Regions from separate parts of the Devosia sp. FJ2-5-3 genome, predicted to be linked through region 3. Evidence: predicted binding sites of a transcription regulator. Region 3 holds the regulator's gene; each other region holds the start of a gene.

Region 1 (4,752 bases), 560 kb from region 3:
GCGCAGGGCGCTGGCGCTGCTGGCCAGCAGCACTTCCCCGGCGATCTGGGGCGTCATCGGCACCAGATGTCCGCTGACCTCGTTGCGCAGGTCGGCGGCGCTGTCGGCAGCGCGAAACATCGCCATGATCGCCTGCGGCACGTGCTGGGTCGTCCGCTCCGCCAGCGGCACGGCAATGACGTCATCCACCGCGCGGCGGCCGATCTGCAGGCTTTCCAGCACCTCGCCGATAACGGTCAGTCTGTCTTCGTCGCCCGAATGATGCAGGGTCAGCGCCTCGATCATGATGGCCACATTGGCGTCGGTCTGTGCCCGGCTCTCGGCAAGGTTGGCCTGTGCCCTCGCTAAATCGGAGGGCCTCGCCGCCATCGCCACATTGGCCGGTCCGCGCTCGGCCGAAATAGCATTGGCCGCGTCGAGCACGGTGACGAAGATGCGGAGTTCCTCGGCGCCATGGCTGGAGCGCTTGAAATCGTTGAAATTGGTGAGAATGGCGGCGCCGCCAAGGAGCAGGCAGCCAAAGGCCACCACTGCTGCTCCCAGCCACTGAAGGTGTTGAATTCGAAACACGGCCATTCTCTCCGCAGTGCCTTAATTTGGCATGCGTCGGGCTGACAAGGAGTGAATACGCGTGGTTAACTGCTTGCTATGAAAGGCGTACGGCTGTTCCCGATACCGAGACCATAAGCATGGAACCGCCCTGGCCGACCACCTCATAATCGATGTCGGTCCCCACCACGGCGTCCGCGCCCATGCGCTTGGCTTCGGCTTCAAGCTCGAGAAAGGCCTGCCGCCGCGCATCGCGGAGCGCACCCTCATAGGCACCGGCGCGGCCCCCGACAATGTCGCGAATCCCGGCAAACAGATCCTTGAAGATATTGGCCCCGACGATCACCTCGCCCGTGGCAATGCCGAGATATTCCCGAATGACCCGGCCTTCGAGTGTGGGGGTGGTCGAAATGATCATGGCGGCCCTCCTGTTTGCTCCCCAGCATGTGGGGCGCTCAGGGTAAAAGGCAAGAGTGGCCCTATACTATCCTCTTGGGAGCGCTCATCCCTTCTTCACAAAGCTCTCCAAGACCTTCTTGGTGCCTGCCTTTTCAAAGTCGATGGTCAGCTTGTTGCCTTCGATGGTAATGACTTCGCCATATCCGAATTTGAGGTGGAACACGCGGTCGCCGAGGGCAAAGCCGCTCGACTGGCCGCCGAGATCGACCGAGCGCGCCACCAGTTCGCCTTCGATGGTCATGGGCCCGCCGCCCTTGCGGCTGGCCTGGTTGGCGCGGGCGCGCTGCCAGCCGGGCGTTTCGTAGACGCTCTCGAACGGATCGGCCTTGTTGAAGCGGCTGGCCGCGCCCCCGCCATAGCTATAGCCGCCATAGGCCGAGCCGCGATCGGTCACTTCCACCGCGTCGGCCGGCAGTTCGTCGATGAAGCGGCTGGGAATGGCCGATTGCCAGAGGCCATGGATGCGCCGGTTCTGCGCCGCCGAAATGCGCACGCGCTTGCGGCCGCGGGTAATGCCGACATAGCCGAGACGGCGTTCTTCCTCGAGTCCGGCGCGACCGCTTTCGTCCATCGAGCGTTGGCTCGGGAAGGTGCCATCCTCCCAGCCAGGCAGGAACACGGTGTTGAATTCCAGCCCCTTGGCCGAGTGCAGCGTCATGATGGTGACGGCATCGCTGGCGTCGGCGCTGTCGCGGTCCATCACTAGCGAGATGTGTTCGAGGAAGCCGCCGAGGGTCTCGAACTCCTCCATCGAGCGGCTGAGTTCCTTGAGGTTTTCCTTGCGCCCCTCGGATTCGGCGGATTTGTCGGCCGCCAGCATGTCCATATAACCGCTCTCTTCGAGGATCTGCTCGACCAGCTGGTAGGGCGGAAGGTTCTGTGAGCGATAGGACCAGTCATCGAACTGGGTGACGAGACTGCGCAGCGTGCTGCGCTGCTTGGGTTTCAGATCCTCCGTCTCGACCATCATCCGCGTCGAGGCGAGGAGAGGAATGTTCTGATGCCTGGCCGTCGCCGTCAGCATGTTGACGGTGGTGTCGCCAAGGCCGCGCTTGGGCACGTTGATGATGCGCTCGAAGGCGAGATCGTCCGCCGGCTGTGCCACAAGGCGCAGATAGGCCAGCGCATCGCGGATTTCCTTGCGCTCGTAAAAGCGCGGGCCGCCGACGACGCGATAATTGAGCCCCAGCGTGATGAAACGCTCTTCGAATTCGCGCATCTGGAAGGAGGCGCGCACGAGGATGGCCATGGAATTGAGCGGTTCGCCGGCGCGGTGATATTGCTCGATCTCGTCGCCGATCGTGCGCGCTTCTTCCTCGCTGTCATAGACCTGGGTGAACGAGACCAGCTCGCCGCCCTCGGCAATGTCGGTGTGCAGCGTCTTGCCCAGCCGGCCTTCATTATTGGCGATCAGGGTCGAAGCGGCCTTGAGGATATTCGCGGTCGAGCGGTAATTGCGCTCGAGCTTGATCACCTTGGCGCCGGGAAAATCCTTCTCGAAACGCAGGATGTTGTCCACCTCGGCGCCGCGCCAGCCATAGATCGACTGGTCGTCGTCGCCCACCACGCAGATATTGGCTTCCGGAGCCGGCTTGCCCTGTGCCAGCAGCCGCAGCCACAGATATTGGGCGGTGTTACTGTCCTGGTATTCGTCCACCAGCATGTATTTGAACTTGCGGTGATATTCGGCCAGCACTTCCGGATTCTCGCGGAACAGCCGGATACATTCGAGCAGCAGATCGCCGAAATCGGCAGCGTTCAGCGTCTTCAGCCGCGCCTGGTAATCGTAATAGAGCTTGCCGCCCTTGCCATTGGCAAAATAGCCGCTATCGCTGGCCGGCACGTCCTTGGGCAGCCAGCCGCGGTTCTTCCAGGCGTCCAGCATGCCGGCGAACTGCCGGGCGGGCCAGCGCTTCTCGTCGATATTCTCGGCCGCCAGCAATTGCTTGATCAGCCGGATCTGGTCGTCCGTATCCAGAATTGTAAATGCCGGCTTCAAATCCACCAGTTCGGCATGGCTGCGCAGGATCCGCGCCGACACCGAGTGGAACGTGCCCATCCAGGGCAGGCCGTCGAAATTGGGCACGATCTCGTGGATGCGCCGCTTCATTTCGCTGGCGGCCTTGTTGGTGAAGGTCACCGCCAGGATCTGGCTGCCCCAGGCCATGCGCTGGTTGAGGATGTGTGCAATGCGCGTCGTCAGCACCCGCGTCTTGCCCGTGCCGGCGCCGGCCAGCACCAGCAGCGGCCCCTCGGTCGACAGCACCGCTTCGCGCTGCTCTGCGTTGAGGCCGGCCAGATAGTCAGGCGTATCCGCCCGGCGCAGCTGGCTGGTGATGGGCCCGCCTTGGGGGCGGTGCAGGGGGGCGGGTTCGACCATGAGCGCTAAATCCCTTGGCCTGACACCCGGGGCAGATGCTCGGCCAAGCCTTGACGAATCTTATTTTGTTCTGGGTGCAATATAGGGTCGGGGCGGCCCCCTGTATAGAAGCGCGACCCCTTGCACAGGCGTCACCGCACGGCTTTGCGCCAATAAGACGGGCGATTTCGTTCTTTTCTTGTTCACGAGTGGTTTTGCGGCACGCGCAAGCGTCGATTGGCCCCTTGCCGGTCTTGCGCAGGCACGCCAAGTGCCTACACTCACGGCGGGAATCTGGCGGGCAGAACGCAGGCAGTGCTCAATCGCATCTATATCGTCGTCGGTTTGATCGCCATCGCAGCGTTGGCGGGAGCGTTTCTTGCGCCGCGCTTTATCCAGTGGAGCGATTATCGCGACCGCATGCAGGTGCTCGCCTCGAGCGTTCTGGGCGCCGAGGTCACCATCGAGGGCGATATCGACTTTGCCCTTCTGCCCCAGCCGCGCCTCGTATTCTCCGATGTGGTCGTTGGGCCGCCCGCCCAGCCGGCCGCCACCATTGCCGGGGTAGAAGCCGAGTTCGCGCTCATGGATTTCCTGCGCGACCAGTACAAGCTCACCCAGCTCGTCTTGCGGGCGCCGGTCATCAATCTGGTTGTCGATGAAAACGGGCTTCTGGCCAGCGGTGTCGAACTTTCGGGGGCAGGGAGCGGCGTTGTCCTCGATCACGCCCGCGTCGAGGATGGCCGCATTACCGTAACCGATATGCGCTCCGGCGAAAGCCAGGCATTTTCCGCCATCAGCGGGGATTTGCGGCTGTCGAGCCTTGCCGGCCCCTATCAGTTTTCCGGGCGCCTGAACTATCAGGATGCGCCCTATGATCTGCGCCTTTCCAGCAGCGTTGCCGATATGGATGGCACGGCGCGGCTCACCGCATTCCTCGGCCGCACCGGCGGGGCCTATAGCCTCAGCCTTGAAGGCGCGATGACCTCAGGCATGGCGCCGAAATTCGATGGCACCATGGTCTATCGCCAGGCGCCGCCCCCTGCGGCCACAGCCGAGGAGATCCGCGGCAATCTGGTGCTCGAAAGCAAGGTGACGGCCTCGACCGACCGGGTTGTTCTCAATGGCTATACGCTGCTGCTCGACGAGAACCGTGCCGGCATGCGCCTGACCGGTGCGGCCAGTATCCAGCTCGGCGCGCGCCGCGATTTCGAGGCCGTGGTTTCGGGCGGGGTGTTCACCCTGCCGCCGCGCGATGCCAATGAAGTGGCCGGCGAACAGCCCTATGAACTGGTGCGCCTCCTCTCCGAACTGCCGCCGCCGCCGCTCCCGCCCATGCCCGGGCGGCTGGGCGTCGACCTGGCCGAAATCGGCCTCCGCGGCGC
Region 2 (4,752 bases), 1.5 Mb from region 3:
GTGCGCGACCCGGAAACCTTCAATCCCATCGCCGCGCATTATCTGTCGCTGACCCCGTTCCGGCGCCTGATCCGCGATTATTTCCGCATCCGCGACGCCTATTACGAGGCCATCCGCTCGGCTCAGCCCTTCCAGATCGAAACCGTCGACATGGCGCGGCGCGGCCTTCACAACGAGGCTGCCGAACTCCTGCGCACGCGCCTCACCAACAAGATCATCATCGATCTCGCCACTGCGCGGCGTTTGTTTACCCTCATCTGCGCGGTCCAGCCCTATGCCAGCCGAATCGATGAGGCGACGAGCGAGCTCCCCAGCGTGCTGTTCGTCTGTTCGATGAATTCGGTGCGCTCCCCCATTGCGGCTGCATTGGCGCGCCAGGCCTTTCCCGGCCGTATCATCGCCCGCTCCGTCGGCGTCAATGGCGGCAAGGCCGATCAGTTCGTCCATGAGGTCATGGAAGAAATCGGCATTGATATGAGCGTCCATACCCCCCATATTCTCGATGAACTTGTCGCCAACCGGTTTGATCTGGTCATAACCCTGTCCGAGGACGCCCCCGAGGCGGTCCAACGCAAGGGATTGGAAGCCGGTGCGGTCGAAAGGTGGAGCGTTCCTGACCCATCTCTGGTAGAGGGCAGCAGGGACGTCGTTTTGTCGGCTTATCGCGATCTGCGTGACACCTTGCGGCGTCGCGTGCGCGATCGTTTGGAACCTTTGGTTTCCGGTGGTTCACAAAGCGCCTGAATTGCAGTAGGTTCCGCCAAATTTTTGGCTCCGGCCGGGCTCGTTTATGCCTGCACGGGGTCTTCCCAGGAGAAAGTATGGCCAAAGAAGAAGTGCTCGAATTCCCGGGCGTGGTCACCGAATTGCTTCCCAACGCGACCTTCCGGGTCAAGCTTGAGAACGAACACGAGATCATCGCTCACACTGCCGGTCGCATGCGCAAGAACCGCATCCGCGTTCTCGCCGGCGACAAGGTCCTGTGCGAAATGACCCCTTACGACCTGACCAAGGGTCGCATCACCTATCGCTTCAAGTGATCGCGACCACCTCGCGGTGGGCAAGACGATCCATGGGATCGTTTTGAGCGACGAACGCCCTGAGCCATGCGCAGGGCCCAACTCCTCCCGGAGCACGATGCAATGGCTAGCCGTCCGGATCTGATCCTGGCATCCGCCTCGCCCCGCCGTTTGGCGCTCCTCAACCAGATCGGTATCGAGCCAGAGCACCTTGTGCCTGCCCATGTCGACGAGACCCCGGAAAAGGGCGAATTGCCGCGCAAGCTGGCCATACGCCTTTCCGAACTCAAGGCATTGACGGCCCAGCACAAGGCGCGGGTGGCCGGCTTCGGCAACAATGCCTTGGTCCTCGGCGCCGATACTGTCGTTGCCGTCGGCCGGCGCATCCTGCCCAAGGCCGAGACCATGGAGGAGGCAACCGATTGCCTGCGCCTGCTCTCGGGCCGGGCGCACCGCGTCTATACCGGTGTGACCCTGCTCACCCCCTCGGGGGCCAAGCGCCAGCGCGTCGTCGAAACGCGCCTCAGGTTCAAGCGCCTCTCCACCCGTGAAATGGAAGCCTATCTCGCCAGCGCCGAATGGCGCGACAAGGCCGGGGGCTACGCCATCCAGGGCATTGCCGGCTCGTTCGTCGTCAAGCTCTCCGGCTCCTATTCTGCCGTTGTCGGCCTGCCCCTCAACGAAACCACCCAGCTTCTCGCCGGGGAGGGCTATCCCGTCTATTTTAACTGGCTCAACCAGTCGAACCTGACAGGCGTCTGATGACCGAGGCTCCCACCCGCAAATGCCCGATCTGCGGCAAGCCTGCCGTGGAGAAATATCGGCCCTTCTGCTCCAAGCGCTGCGCCGATGTCGATCTCAATCGCTGGCTCACCGGCTCCTATGTCATCCCGGCCCGGGATGATGAGCCTCTGCCCGATGCGGAGGGCGACGAATAGTCCGGAAAAGCGGGCTTTTGGCGCTGTCGGACTGATCGCGCCAAACCATCTTTTCCACATCGCGTTTTCGCGCTTGCGCAGGCAAAAACGATCTCCTATAAGGCCCGTGGCTCGCAGCAAACCGCTGCAAAAGCCGAATGCCCGAGTAGCTCAGTTGGTAGAGCAGCGGATTGAAAATCCGCGTGTCACTGGTTCGATTCCGGTCTCGGGCACCACTTTTCCCCCTTCAATTTGTTATCCTTCCTGCCGGCGCGGCTGGACCATATGCCCCGTTCGCTATAGAACAAATGAAGAACGCTCTGCGGTCTGATTCCGTCGCGATTGCGCGCACCCATGCTGACAGGGAGTGGCGCGCCGATTGCCTATGGGGGTGCCAAAGGTTGGGCCATGGCTGTCAGGAAGATCATACATGTCGATATGGACGCTTTTTACGCGTCCGTTGAGCAGCGCGACAATCCCGCGCTTCGCGGCAAGCCGGTGGCGGTCGGGCATGGCGCGCGGCGCGGCGTCGTGGCCGCGGCCAGCTACGAGGCCCGGACATTCGGCGTCCGCTCGGCAATGCCCTCCGTCACCGCCATGCGCAAATGCCCCGAGCTGATCTTCGTGCCGCCCCGATTCGACGTCTACAGGTCCGTCTCGGTTCAGATTCACCAGATTTTCGCCGAGCACACTGATCTGATCGAGCCGCTCTCGCTCGACGAGGCCTATCTCGACGTTACTGAAAACAAGCAGGACATTGCCCTCGCAACCGACATCGCCAACGCGATTCGGGCCCGCATCCTGGCGGTGACGGGCCTCAATTCGTCCGCCGGCATCAGCTACAACAAATTCCTCGCCAAGATGGCGTCGGGCCATCGCAAGCCGAACAATTTCTTCGTCATCCCACCGGGGCGGGGCGAGGCCTTCGTCGCCGCCCTGCCGATCGAAAAATTCCATGGCGTGGGTCCGGCCACGGCCGCGAAAATGCACGCACTGGGCATTGCCTGCGGCGCCGATCTGGCAGCGCTGGGCATGGAGCAATTGGTCCAGATGTTCGGCAGTTCGGCACGCTATTGGTACAATCTGTGCCGGGGCATTGACGAGCGCGAGGTCAAGCCGCATCGCGAGCGCAAGTCGGTGGGCGCCGAAGATACGTTTCGCGAGGACATATCAAGCCTCGACGATGCGCGTGCCATGACCCGGCCGCTGATCGACAAGGTCTGGGATTCCTGCACCAGGCGCCAGCTCAGCGGCCGAACTGCAACTCTGAAGATAAAATTCGCCGATTTCGAGCAGATCACCCGCTCGAGAAGCGTCTCCACCCTGATCGCGTCGCGCGCCGAGCTCGAAGCCCTTGTCGACGACCTGCTCGCCCGGGAGTTCCCGCCGATCAAGCCGGTGCGCCTGCTGGGGGTTACCCTCTCGAACTTTGTCCAGCGCGCCGAGCCAACGGAAGCCCAGATCGAACTGGCCCTGTAGCGACCGCAGGGCAGGGCGCGCCAATAGTCAGGATTGCGGGACGAAGAGCCGGTCGCGCGAACCCTTCAAATGGTCGCGCATCAGCTCGCGCGCCTTCTCGGGCTGGGAATTCTCGATGGCCCCGAGGATATCGGTGTGTTCGACCAGCACGCGCGCCAGCCCGTCCTTGGTGCTGCGCAGCGACAGGCCGTGCAGCCGCATGCCCACCGCGATATGCTCTTCGAGCGCCTGCATGGCGGTGACGAAATAGGGGTTGCCCGAGGCCTGCGCGATGGCGAGGTGAAACATGAAATCGGCGTCGGCGCGGTGGGCCTGGCGGTTGGTGGCGTCTCGCAACAGGGAAAGCGCGGTCTGGATTTTCTGGATCGCCGCCGGCGTCCGCCGCAAGGCTGCCATGGCCGCGCCTTCCGGCTCGATGGTCAGGCGGAAATCGTAGCAATGCTGCAGATCGGACAGATTTTCCATCTGCCCGAAGCCCAGGGGCTCGCGAATACCCTGTTCCCTGACGAAGCTGCCGGCGCCGCGGCGCGAATAGATAAGGCCCTGGTCGCGCAGGCGCTGCAGCGCGTCGCGCACGACGGGGCGGGATACCTGGAACTCGGCGGCCAGCGCGTGCTCGGTGGGCAGGCGCTCATCGACGCCATAGGCGCCGGATTTGATCGCCCGCGAAATGCGCTCGAACACCGTATCGGCAAGGATGCGGCGTCCGGTCAAGCTATCCGACATGGTGGTCAACTGCGCTCCTGGAGGAGAGGTAAGGGGCAAAGAGGCGAGTTAGCGTGTCCACGGGGCCAAAACCGCCCGATTTGGTCACAACAGTCAAGTCACCCGCGCGGCAAAGCGGCAGGCCCGGCAGCGCTTCCCCGAGAAGCTCCACCATGGTGATGCCCAGCCGGTCGAGAATGATCTGGGCAGTTGCGCCACCCGACAGTACCAGCAGCGATCCCGGCGGTGGCGCGAGACGCGACAGCGTTTCGGCCAGCGCATGCGCCACCGATTTGCCGTCGATTTGCTCGGCCCCCTCAGTGGCCCGGATAATGGTGAGATTGGCCTCCCCCGCTGGCGGCTCGCCCCGCCCATTGGGCGCAGGCACATAGGCGATGGCGGGATCGCTGGCACGCAAATTCTCCAGCTGCGCCCCGGTAATCGGGTCGGTCGAACCTATAACGCAATAGGCGCGCCCGGATGGCAGGACGAGGCTGGGCGCCGGCGCCTCGGGCGCCATCGCCTCGGCCAGTGCCCGGGCGAGGCCGCGCGCACCGACCAATAGGTCACAGGGCTGGGCGAGCGCGCGAGAAATATCCTCGGCGCTGGAGATGTCGGGAATGACCGCGTGT
Region 3 (4,752 bases):
CTGATGGGCGCAGCAACCGTCAACATTCCGGCCATCGCGCTTTCCGTGGGCCCCATGCTCAATGGCTGGCACAAGGGTGAGCGGACGGGGTCGGGCACGATCGTCTGGAAGGCCCGCCAGATGCTGGCCGCAGGCGAGATCGACTATCCGAAATTCATCGAGCTGGTGGCTTCCTCGGCCCCGTCGACCGGCTATTGCAACACAATGGGCACAGCCTCGACGATGAACTCGCTGGCCGAAGCCCTGGGCATGCAGCTGCCCGGTTCGGCGGCCATCCCGGCGCCCTATCGCGACCGACAGGAAATGGCCTATCGCACCGGCAAGCGCGCCGTGGAAATGGTGCATGAGGATTTGAAGCCCTCCGACATCCTGACCAAGGAAAACTTCCTCAACGCCATCGTGGTCAACTCCGCCATCGGCGGGTCGACCAATGCGCCGATCCATATCAATGCCATCGCCCGCCATATCGGCGTCGAGCTCAATATCGACGAATGGCAGGCGCATGGGCACAAGGTGCCGCTGCTGGTGAACATGCAGCCGGCGGGCGAATATCTGGGCGAGGATTATTACCACGCCGGTGGCGTTCCCGCGGTGGTCAACGAGTTGATGAAGCACGGCCTCATTCATGAGAACGCGCCGACCGTCAACGGCAAGACCATGGGCGAAAATTGCCGCAACACGGTGATCGAGGACGACAAGGTCATCCGGACCTTCGAAAATCCGCTGAAGGCCGAAGCCGGTTTCCTCGTGCTGCGCGGCAATCTCTTCGACAATGCCATCATGAAGACCAGCGTGATCTCACCGGAATTCCGCGATCGCTATCTCTCCGATCCCGATCATCCGGGCATGTTCGAGGGCAAGGCGGTGGTGTTCGATGGTCCGGAGGACTATCACCACCGAATCGATGATCCCTCGCTCGATATCGACGAGCACACGCTGCTGTTCATGCGTGGCGCGGGCCCGATCGGCTATCCGGGTGCGGCGGAAGTCGTCAACATGCGTCCGCCCGATTACCTCATCAAGAAGGGCATCCATTCGCTGGCCTGTATCGGCGATGGTCGCCAGTCGGGTACTTCGGGTTCGCCCTCCATCCTCAATGCTTCCCCGGAAGCGGCTGCGGGCGGAAATCTGGCTATCCTCAAGACCGGGGACCGGGTGCGCATCGACCTCAACAAGGGCGAGGCCGATATCCTGATTTCGAATGAGGAAATCGCCACCCGTCGCGCCGCGCTTGAAGCTGATGGCGGCTACAAATTCCCCAAGCACCAGACGCCCTGGCAGGAAATCCAGCGCGGCCTCGTCGACCAGCTCGGCAACGGTGCAATTCTCAAACCGGCCGAAAAATACCAGCGGATCGCGCAGACCGAGGGCATTCCGCGCGACAACCACTGACAAGGTTTTTTGCGTCTCACTCCCTCGCCGCATGGCGGGGGAGTTTTTTATTGCCTCTCTCGTCCAAGGGCTTGCCGCTCAATGGGGCATGCCGAAGCGCCGCCCGGCTCCAGGGGAGCGTCGCGTGGACACGGTCGCGATGCCCTACGGGCACGGTGAAAAGCGGCTTTCGCCCCGAATTGATAGAAATAGAAGAGGCGAAAGCCGCTTCCCACGACCGGTTTTTTGGGCGCATGCCTTGAGCGGCCCCCTTGCGGGTGGTGCTGGGTCCTGCGTCGAGGCATGACCCCGAAAGGCAGAACCGGCACCGGCCGGTGGTCGACATCCACGCCCCCGCCCAGGCGACCCCGTGCGGCCCGTCTCCCCGCCCGACGCTTCGTCGGCGCCGCGTGTTATCGGCGGGAACGGGGCAATGATGGCACGGGAAAATGGGGACGGGGATAAGCGGGATATTTTTGGTTTGGAGAGGCCCCTCACCCCAACCCTCTCCCCGGAGGGGCGAGGGGGCGCAGGAGGGGATGGGCTTGGGGGAGGAGCTGTCAACCCCCGCGGTGTCATTCCCGCGTAAGCGGGAACCCCTGTTGGTGGGTGTTCAGTGATGAGAAACGGCGGCCCCGCTTTCGCGGGGATGACGCGGTGGTGCGCTGGAAGACGTGGTGTTCGGGCGAAATGGATTGCCCGGACGAGCCGGGCGATGACGGTGGAGCGAGGGCGCGCAACGCCTAGGCAGCGAGCTGATTGGCCGATAGCGAGGGCCCCCTCACCCCGGCCCTCTCCCCGAAGGGGCGAGGGGGCGCAGGAGGGGAGGGATCCCCACAATGTCATTCCCGCGAAAGCGGGAACCCCGGTTTGCCTGGAGGGAAAACGGAGGTCCCCGCTTTCGCGGGGATGACATGGTGGTGCGCTGGAAGATGGCATGTCGCGGCACCGAAAATAGGGCGTTGGAAACAACTGGATAGGTGATCCAGCGCGCGCCCCGGGATTACCTTGGCTATGTGATTTTGGGGAACGCGCTGAGGTGTTCGTGGCGGATGCGCCAGCCGTCCTGGTCACGGCCAAGGACCGTCGTGCCGCGACCGCTGCCTTGGGCGGGCTGGCCGTCGACCGTGGCGCGCCAGCGGAAGGTGTAGGTACAACTGGCAGCCTTGTCGCCAATGGCAGTCCAGTTGAGATCCTCAAGCCAGTAGGTTTCGTCGGCAAGCTTGCGCCAGGTCGCTTCGAACGCGGCGCGTGCCGCGGCGACGCCGGCGTGGGTGCCCGAGCTGAACCAGAATGTTGCGTCGGGATCGATGAGCGGCACGAGCAGGGAAAAGTCGTGCCGGTTGATGAGCTCGGCATAGCGCGCCATCACCGTTTCCGGTGAGGCGCGGTCCGAGGACATCAGTATTTCCGCAAGAGGCCGACGAGCCGGCCCTGGACCTTCACACGGTCGGGCGGGAAAATGCGGGTTTCGTAGGCCGGATTGGCGGCTTCGAGCGCTATCGTATTGCCCTTGCGACGGAGGCGCTTGAGGGTCGCTTCCTCGTCATCCACCAGGGCAACCACGATCTCGCCGGTCGAGGCAACATCCTGCTTCTTGATGAGCACGGTGTCTCCATCGAATATGCCGGCGTCGATCATGGAATCGCCGCGCACTTCGAGAGCGTAGTGCTCGCCGGGCCCGAGCATTTCAGGTGGAACGGCAATGGTGTGGGAGTGGGTCTGGATCGCCTCGATCGGCGTACCGGCGGCGATACGGCCCATGACCGGGATCGAAATCGGGCGAGCATAGTCGTCAGTGCTGCGCGAGGGGGGCGAGGCGACCTTGCCCAGATTGCCCTCGATGACTTCGGGCTCGAAGCGCACCTTCCGGCCGCCAAGCGAGGGGTTCATCGAATCGGGCAGCTTCACCACTTCGAGTGCACGGGCCCGATTGGGCAGGCGCCGGATGAAACCACGTTCTTCGAGGGCGGTGATCAGCCGATGGATTCCCGATTTCGAAGCAAGATCAAGGGCGTCCTTCATCTCGTCAAAGGAGGGCGGAATGCCGGATTCCTTCATCCGCTCATGGATGAACATCAGCAATTCGTGTTGTTTGCGCGTCAGCATTTGCCCCTTGACCCCAGAATCGGAACATAGACGGAACGACCATACGCGTTCCGTCTATGTTCTGCAAGAGTCCCTAAAAAGTGGCTCTAGTTTATGGGGAGGGCGTCGACCAGCGCGCCGATGGGCTGACCGGGATCATGTTCGGGCTGGACGATCAACATGTCTGCCTGCGCGAGGGACGAGGTATGGCCGCTATCGGTCTGGGCACTCGGCATCAGAGCCGGGCCGGTTTCCGTGTGCACCAGATGGGCGCGCATGAAATGGCGGCGGGCGCTGTTGGGCGGCGTCGGCGCGAGGAGGGGCAGGCGCCAGAAGTGCGGCTCCGCCTGGCCCAGCCAGCGGCGCAGGGCCGGGAGGATGAAGACGATGGCCGTGACCATCGCCGAGACGGGATTGCCGGGCAGGCCGAAAACCAGGGTTTTTCCGCGCGTGCCGAACATCAGCGGCTTGCCCGGGCGCATATTGATGCGCCAGAAATCGAGGGTCACGCCCAGATCTTTGAGGACATCCTGCACGAGATCATGCTCGCCGACGCTGGCGCCGCCAGTGGTGACGAGAATATCGGGTTCGTCAGCGAAGGCGAGGGCGAGTGTACCGCGGAGCAGGTCGACCCGGTCGGGCACGATGCCGAGATTTGCTATCTGGTCGGCATAGGGCGCGAAGAGCGGCGCAAGGCCAAAACTGTTGGAGGCGACGATCTGGTCCGGGCCAAGCGGCGTGCCGGGGATGACGAGTTCATCGCCGGTGGCGAGAAGCGCGATGCGCGGGCGGCGGGCGACGGCAAGCGAGCCGCAATTGGCCGCAGCGGCGACAGCGATCTGCATGGGCAGAAGGCGCGTGCCGGGCTCGACGAGGGTGTCGCCGGTGGTGAAATCATTGCCGCGGGGACGAATGGAGTGGCCGAGGCGGGCAGGGGCGGTGAAGCGCACCCTGTCACCTTCGCGGATGGCCTCTTCCTGCATGATGACCATATCGGCGCCGGGCGGGACGGGCGCGCCGGTGAAGATGCGGATGGCCTGGCAGGGGCCAACCGACCCGGCAAAACCGGCGCCGGCCTGTGAGGTGCCGACGACGTCGAGCCATTGATCGGGCGCCACATCGGCGGCGCGGAGGGCATAGCCGTCCATGGCGCTGGCGTCGAAGGGTGGTTGGTCGTGCTGGGCGATGATCGGGGCGGCGAGAACGCGTCCGGCGGCGGCCGAGAGGTCGACCGTTTCGGGCACGATCTCGGGCACGCGGGCCAGAATGGCGGCGAGGGCGTCTTCGACCGGC
Region 4 (4,752 bases), 2.0 Mb from region 3:
TTTGCCACGCTGTTCGCGACAGTCGGCGTTGCCGATATCGCCTTCATTTTCGCAGCCCTGACCAAGGACAATACGCCCGCGCAGAGGCGTGTTTTCGCCACGCGCGGCGTTCTTGTCGCGCTGGGAATCCTGTTGTTCTTCGCCGTCCTCGGCACACTCATTCTCGATGGCTTCGGCATTACCATCCCCGCCCTGCGCACGGCCGGTGGGATTTTGCTGCTCCTGATCGCCATCGACATGGTCTTTGCCCGCCATTCGGGCGGCACGGGAACCACCAGCGAGGAAGAGATCGAGGCCCGGCAGAGCCACGATATTTCCGTGTTTCCCCTGGCCATGCCGCTCATGGCTGGTCCCGGCGCCATCAGCGCCGTCATCCTGCTTACGACGGGCGCTCAGTCAGACCTTGAATTCTGGCTGGTTCTCGCCGCCATCGTGGTCATCCTGTTCCTCGCCTGGCTGACCCTGCTCATCGCCATTCCGATCCAGCGCCTCTTGGGCCTCACCGGCCTTTCGGTGGTGTCCCGCGTGATCGGCATTCTCCTTGCGGCCCTCGCCGTCCAGTTCATCTTCGATGGCATCAAGGCCAGCGGCCTGTTGAGCGGCTGAGGCCCCCAGACCCTCTATTTGGCGAACTGGCAGCGCCCCGTCGGGGCCAGCGCCGCAATGGCGCGGGGATCGCAGCCGGTCGAGAGGAACATCAGCCAGTCATTCTGGTTGCCGTAGAACACGTTGCGATCGACCTCGCCCTTGACGCCGGCAACCACGCCGGTCTGGGTATACTGCCAGAAGGTCCAGGGGCGATTGCCGTAGCGTTCATGCGGCTCGGCAGCGGTCGAGCGCAGCCAGAACGCATTGGGGAAATATTCGCCGTCCATGATATCGCGGTGGAAATTCATGTCGGTGTAGATGATCGGCAGCTTGCCGGTATGGCGCTCCATCGCCTCCAGCATGTAGCGAATCTTTTCGAGCGCATCGGCGCGGCTCGGCTTAACCTTGCAGCTGGAGTGATTGTTCCACTCGAGGTCGAGCACAGGCGGCAGTGCGCTGGGGTCTGCCGGCACGTTCTGGGTAAACCAAGCCGCCTGTTCCGACGCCAGCGAGCACCAGGTCATGAAGTGATAGGCCCCGCGCGGCATGCCGGCGTCGCGGGCGCGCTGCCAGTTCACCCGGAAATTGGGGTCGATATAATCCTTGCCCTCGGTCGCCTTCATGAACACGAACTGGATGCCGGCGCTGCGGGCCCGGGGAAAGTCGACATTTTCCTGATAGCGCGCCACGTCGATGCCTTGAACCGGCATGGTGCGGGCCCTGTCCACGGCCTTGTGGGGGCGGTTGTCGCCGGGAATGGCGCCATATAGGCCTCCCCCCGTAGCGCAGGCAGCCAGGGCCACAACGGCCAAGCCGAGTGCAGCGCCACGCAAAACGGCGGAAACGGAGCGGGGAAAGCGTAGAGGAAGGCCCATGAACGCAAATACTCGGCACGCAACAATAAAATTCGCCTTCAATTGCGCTGGGTAAAGTTAATGGAGCTTTAGGGTAACCAATATGGCAGTACGCATGGTTAACAGACCATTTTGTGTTCGCTCTCCGTTCTTGTGGAGTTTTTAACCTTCTGTTAGCGTTCCTCTTGAGTGGGGGAGTTGCAGTATGGTCACGCGTGTTGCCACTGTGGCGTTTCAGGGCATTGAGGCTGTGCCCGTCGACGTGCAGGTCCAGATCGCCCCCGGCCTGCCCAAATTTCTCGTGGTCGGCCTGCCGGACAAGGCGGTCAAGGAATCGAGCGAGCGGGTGCGCGCCGCCCTCGTCGCCTCCGGTCTGGGCCTGCCGCCCAAGCGCATCACCATCAATCTCGCCCCCGCCGATCTTCCCAAGGAGGGTAGCCATTACGATCTGCCCATTGCCCTGGGGCTGATGGCTGCCATGGGCGCGATTCCCCAGGATGGGCTCGACAATTTCGTCGTCCTGGGCGAACTCGGTCTCGACGGGCGCCTTGCCCATGTCGGCGGCATCCTCAATGCCGCCATTTCCGCCCAGGGCCGGGACATGGGCATCATCTGCCCCAAAGATTCGGGCCCCGAGGCCGCCTGGGCCGGCGAGGCCATCGATATCGTTGCGGCCGACAGCCTCCTCGCACTCGTCAATCACCTCACCGGCCATCAATTGCAGGCTCGGCCAAAACCCCGGCGCCAAAACCTCGATCTTGCCGCCCTGCCCGATCTCGCTGATATCCGTGGCCAGCTCCTGGCCCGGCGCGCCCTCGAGGTCGCTGCCGCCGGCGGCCATAATCTACTCATGATCGGCCCGCCCGGTGCGGGAAAATCCATGCTGGCGCAACGGCTTCCATCTATACTGCCACCGCTTTTGCCGCGCGAACTGCTCGATGTTTCGATGATCCAGTCGGTGGCGGGCGAACTGGTCGACGGTGTCCTCTCCGATCGCCGCCCCTTCCGCGCGCCGCACCACTCCGCCTCGATGGCGGCGCTCGTGGGCGGTGGCCTGCGCGTAAAACCCGGCGAGGTCAGCCTTGCTCATAACGGGGTCCTGTTCCTCGATGAATTGCCCGAGTTCCAGCCCAGCGTGCTCGACAGCCTGCGCCAGCCGCTCGAAAGCGGCGAAACCTTCATTGCCCGGGCCAATGCCCGCATCACCTATCCGAGCCGTTTCCAGCTTATCGCGGCCATGAACCCCTGCAAATGCGGGCTGGCCGGGTCGCCGGGCCACACCTGCAAGCGTGGGGCCGCCTGTGCCGATGATTACCAGTCGCGTGTTTCCGGGCCATTCCTCGATCGCATCGATATCCGCATCGATGTTCCGGCGGTGTCCGCCGCCGACATGATCGGGCCTGCGGACAATGCGGAGCCCTCCCAGATCGTGGCCAAGCGCGTGGCCATGGCCCGTGAGCGCCAGCGCCACCGCTACGCCGAGGCCGGCCATCCCGAGATTACGACCAATGCGGCGGCGGGCTCGACACTCATCGAAAAAATCGTCAATCCGGATGCCGAGAGCCAGGCCCTCCTGCTGCAGGCGGCCGATCGGTTCAATCTGTCGGCCCGGGCCTATCACCGCGTCCTAAAGGTGGCGCGCACCTTGGCCGATCTTGCTGGCGTCGATAAGGTTGGGCGGCCCCATATTGCCGAAGCGCTGGGATACCGGCTCAATTTCGGCAATTAAACCTCGGACGCCTCAAGGAAAACTTATGAAACATCGAATTTCGGCCGGCGTACTTGCCATGCGCGGCGATGAAATCCTACTCGTGCGCCACTATCGACCGGGGAAGCACGATTTCTGGGCCGGCCCCGGCGGTGGTGTCGAGGGAAATGAGGAATTGGCCGCCGCAGCCGAACGCGAGGCTTTCGAGGAAACCGGCCTGCGGGTCGCAGCAAAATCCATGGCCTATATCGACGAGCTGGTGGATAGCTGGGGCCGCATCGTCAAATTCTGGTTCCTCGCCGATTATCTCTCGGGCGAAATCGACGTCACGGCCAATCCTGCCCGCGGCGAATCGATCAGCGAGGCCGGCTGGTTTACGCGCCAAACCCTTCCCACCGGCCATGTGTTCCCCGAAATCCTCCGCGACGGCTTCTGGCAAGATCGCCTCACCGGCTTCCCCGCGCCCATCAAGCTGCCGCTCCGGACGTCCATTTTCTAGCGGAGTTTGTCCATGGCTCTTGGCGGAGCACTCGTGGAATGGAATGACGCGCGCGGTTTCGGTTTTATCGAGGCCGATGACGGCGCGCGCTATTTCGTTCACATCAGTGAAGTCGGCCTTCGGCAACGGCGGCCCAATTTAGGCGATCGCGTCAGCTTCGTGCCCAAGATCGGTGAGGATGGCCGCAAACAGGCCGCTTCGGTGCGCATCGCCGGGGCGACCAAGCCCCTCATCCGTCCGGTGGGCAAGGCGCCGACGTCGCGCCCGCAATCGCGGTTTGAATGGCGCCTGCCGGTCGCCGCCGCCTTCGTTGGCCTCCTAGTGTGCGGTTGGGTTCTGGGCGCATTTCCCCTTTGGCTGCCCGCACTTTACCTGCTCGGGGGCCTCCTCACCTTCTTTTCCTACTTGATCGACAAGCGCGCCGCCCAGGCCGGCCAGTGGCGCACCAGCGAGGCCATGCTGCATGGGCTCGACCTTGTTTTCGGCATTGTCGGTGGGCTCGCCGGCCAGATTATCCTCCGCCACAAGACGCGAAAATCCGACTTTGCCGCCATCACCGGCCTCATCGCAGCCCTGCATCTGCTGTTTCTCTTCGCCATTCTGGGCGGCTGGCTCGACATCCGCCCAATGGGTTTCGCCCTGGGCTTGAACTAGCCCAGGGCTCCGGTGTTTCACGTGAATCCGAGGGAGGTTTGCCCGGTTTCAGTGAAATTGCGCGGTTTCGGTGGAGTCGGCCATCGCCGTTGTGGCGCTCTGGCCCTCGCTGACCGTCATTGACACGGCGTCAAAATAGCTGGTGCCCACTTCGCGCTGGTGGCGAACGGCCGAGAAACCATGGACTTCGGCAGCAAATTCGGCCTGCTGCAACGCCGAGTATCCGGCCATGCCGCGTTCCTTGTAGGCGCGCGCCAGCTCAAACGTGGTGAGGCTGAGATTGTGGAAGCCCGCCAGCGTGATGAACTGATATTTATAGCCCATGGCCCCCAGTTCACGCTGGAATTTTTCCATGTCGGCCTCGCCCATATGCTTGGCCCAGTTAAAGCTCGGCGAGCAATTATAGGCCAGCATCTGCTTCGGATATTCCTTGCGGATGGCCTCGGCAA

What was found. The regulator LexA, encoded in region 3, represses DNA repair genes until DNA is damaged. The targets are predictions, from matches to a motif close to TGTTCNNNNTGTGTTCNG.
Region 1: N0P34_RS07555 (UvrD-helicase domain-containing protein) is a predicted target of LexA. The motif match lies at 3,557-3,574, and genes of this name have one in related genera.
Region 2: dinB (DNA polymerase IV) is a predicted target of LexA. The motif match lies at 2,237-2,254, and genes of this name have one in related genera.
Region 4: N0P34_RS00720 (YifB family Mg chelatase-like AAA ATPase) is a predicted target of LexA. The motif match lies at 1,578-1,595, and genes of this name have one in related genera.

What each region holds. Positions count from the first base shown of each region.
Region 1 covers NZ_CP104007.1:1,577,987-1,582,738, forward strand. Annotated here, with positions in the region: gene N0P34_RS07545 (GGDEF domain-containing protein) at 1-570, opposite strand, end outside; gene N0P34_RS07550 (heavy metal-binding domain-containing protein) at 647-967, opposite strand; gene N0P34_RS07555 (UvrD-helicase domain-containing protein) at 1,052-3,388, opposite strand; gene N0P34_RS07560 (AsmA-like C-terminal region-containing protein) at 3,683-4,752, shown strand, end outside.
Region 2 covers NZ_CP104007.1:3,671,534-3,676,285, reverse strand. Annotated here, with positions in the region: partial or broken gene N0P34_RS17700 (UPF0262 family protein) at 1-258, shown strand, start outside; gene N0P34_RS17695 (hypothetical protein) at 316-744, shown strand; gene infA (translation initiation factor IF-1) at 822-1,040, shown strand; gene N0P34_RS17685 (Maf-like protein) at 1,143-1,781, shown strand; gene yacG (DNA gyrase inhibitor YacG) at 1,781-1,957, shown strand; tRNA gene N0P34_RS17675 (tRNA-Phe) at 2,097-2,172, shown strand; gene dinB (DNA polymerase IV) at 2,345-3,415, shown strand; gene N0P34_RS17665 (FadR/GntR family transcriptional regulator) at 3,443-4,141, opposite strand; gene N0P34_RS17660 (four-carbon acid sugar kinase family protein) at 4,131-4,752, opposite strand, start outside.
Region 3 covers NZ_CP104007.1:2,141,681-2,146,432, forward strand. Annotated here, with positions in the region: gene N0P34_RS10415 (IlvD/Edd family dehydratase) at 1-1,392, shown strand, start outside; gene N0P34_RS10420 (nuclear transport factor 2 family protein) at 2,384-2,773, opposite strand; gene lexA (transcriptional repressor LexA) at 2,773-3,480, opposite strand; gene glp (gephyrin-like molybdotransferase Glp) at 3,567-4,752, opposite strand, start outside.
Region 4 covers NZ_CP104007.1:148,392-153,143, reverse strand. Annotated here, with positions in the region: gene N0P34_RS00730 (MarC family protein) at 1-606, shown strand, start outside; gene N0P34_RS00725 (GH25 family lysozyme) at 621-1,463, opposite strand; gene N0P34_RS00720 (YifB family Mg chelatase-like AAA ATPase) at 1,648-3,171, shown strand; gene N0P34_RS00715 (NUDIX domain-containing protein) at 3,197-3,649, shown strand; gene N0P34_RS00710 (cold shock and DUF1294 domain-containing protein) at 3,662-4,303, shown strand; gene aceA (isocitrate lyase) at 4,352-4,752, opposite strand, start outside.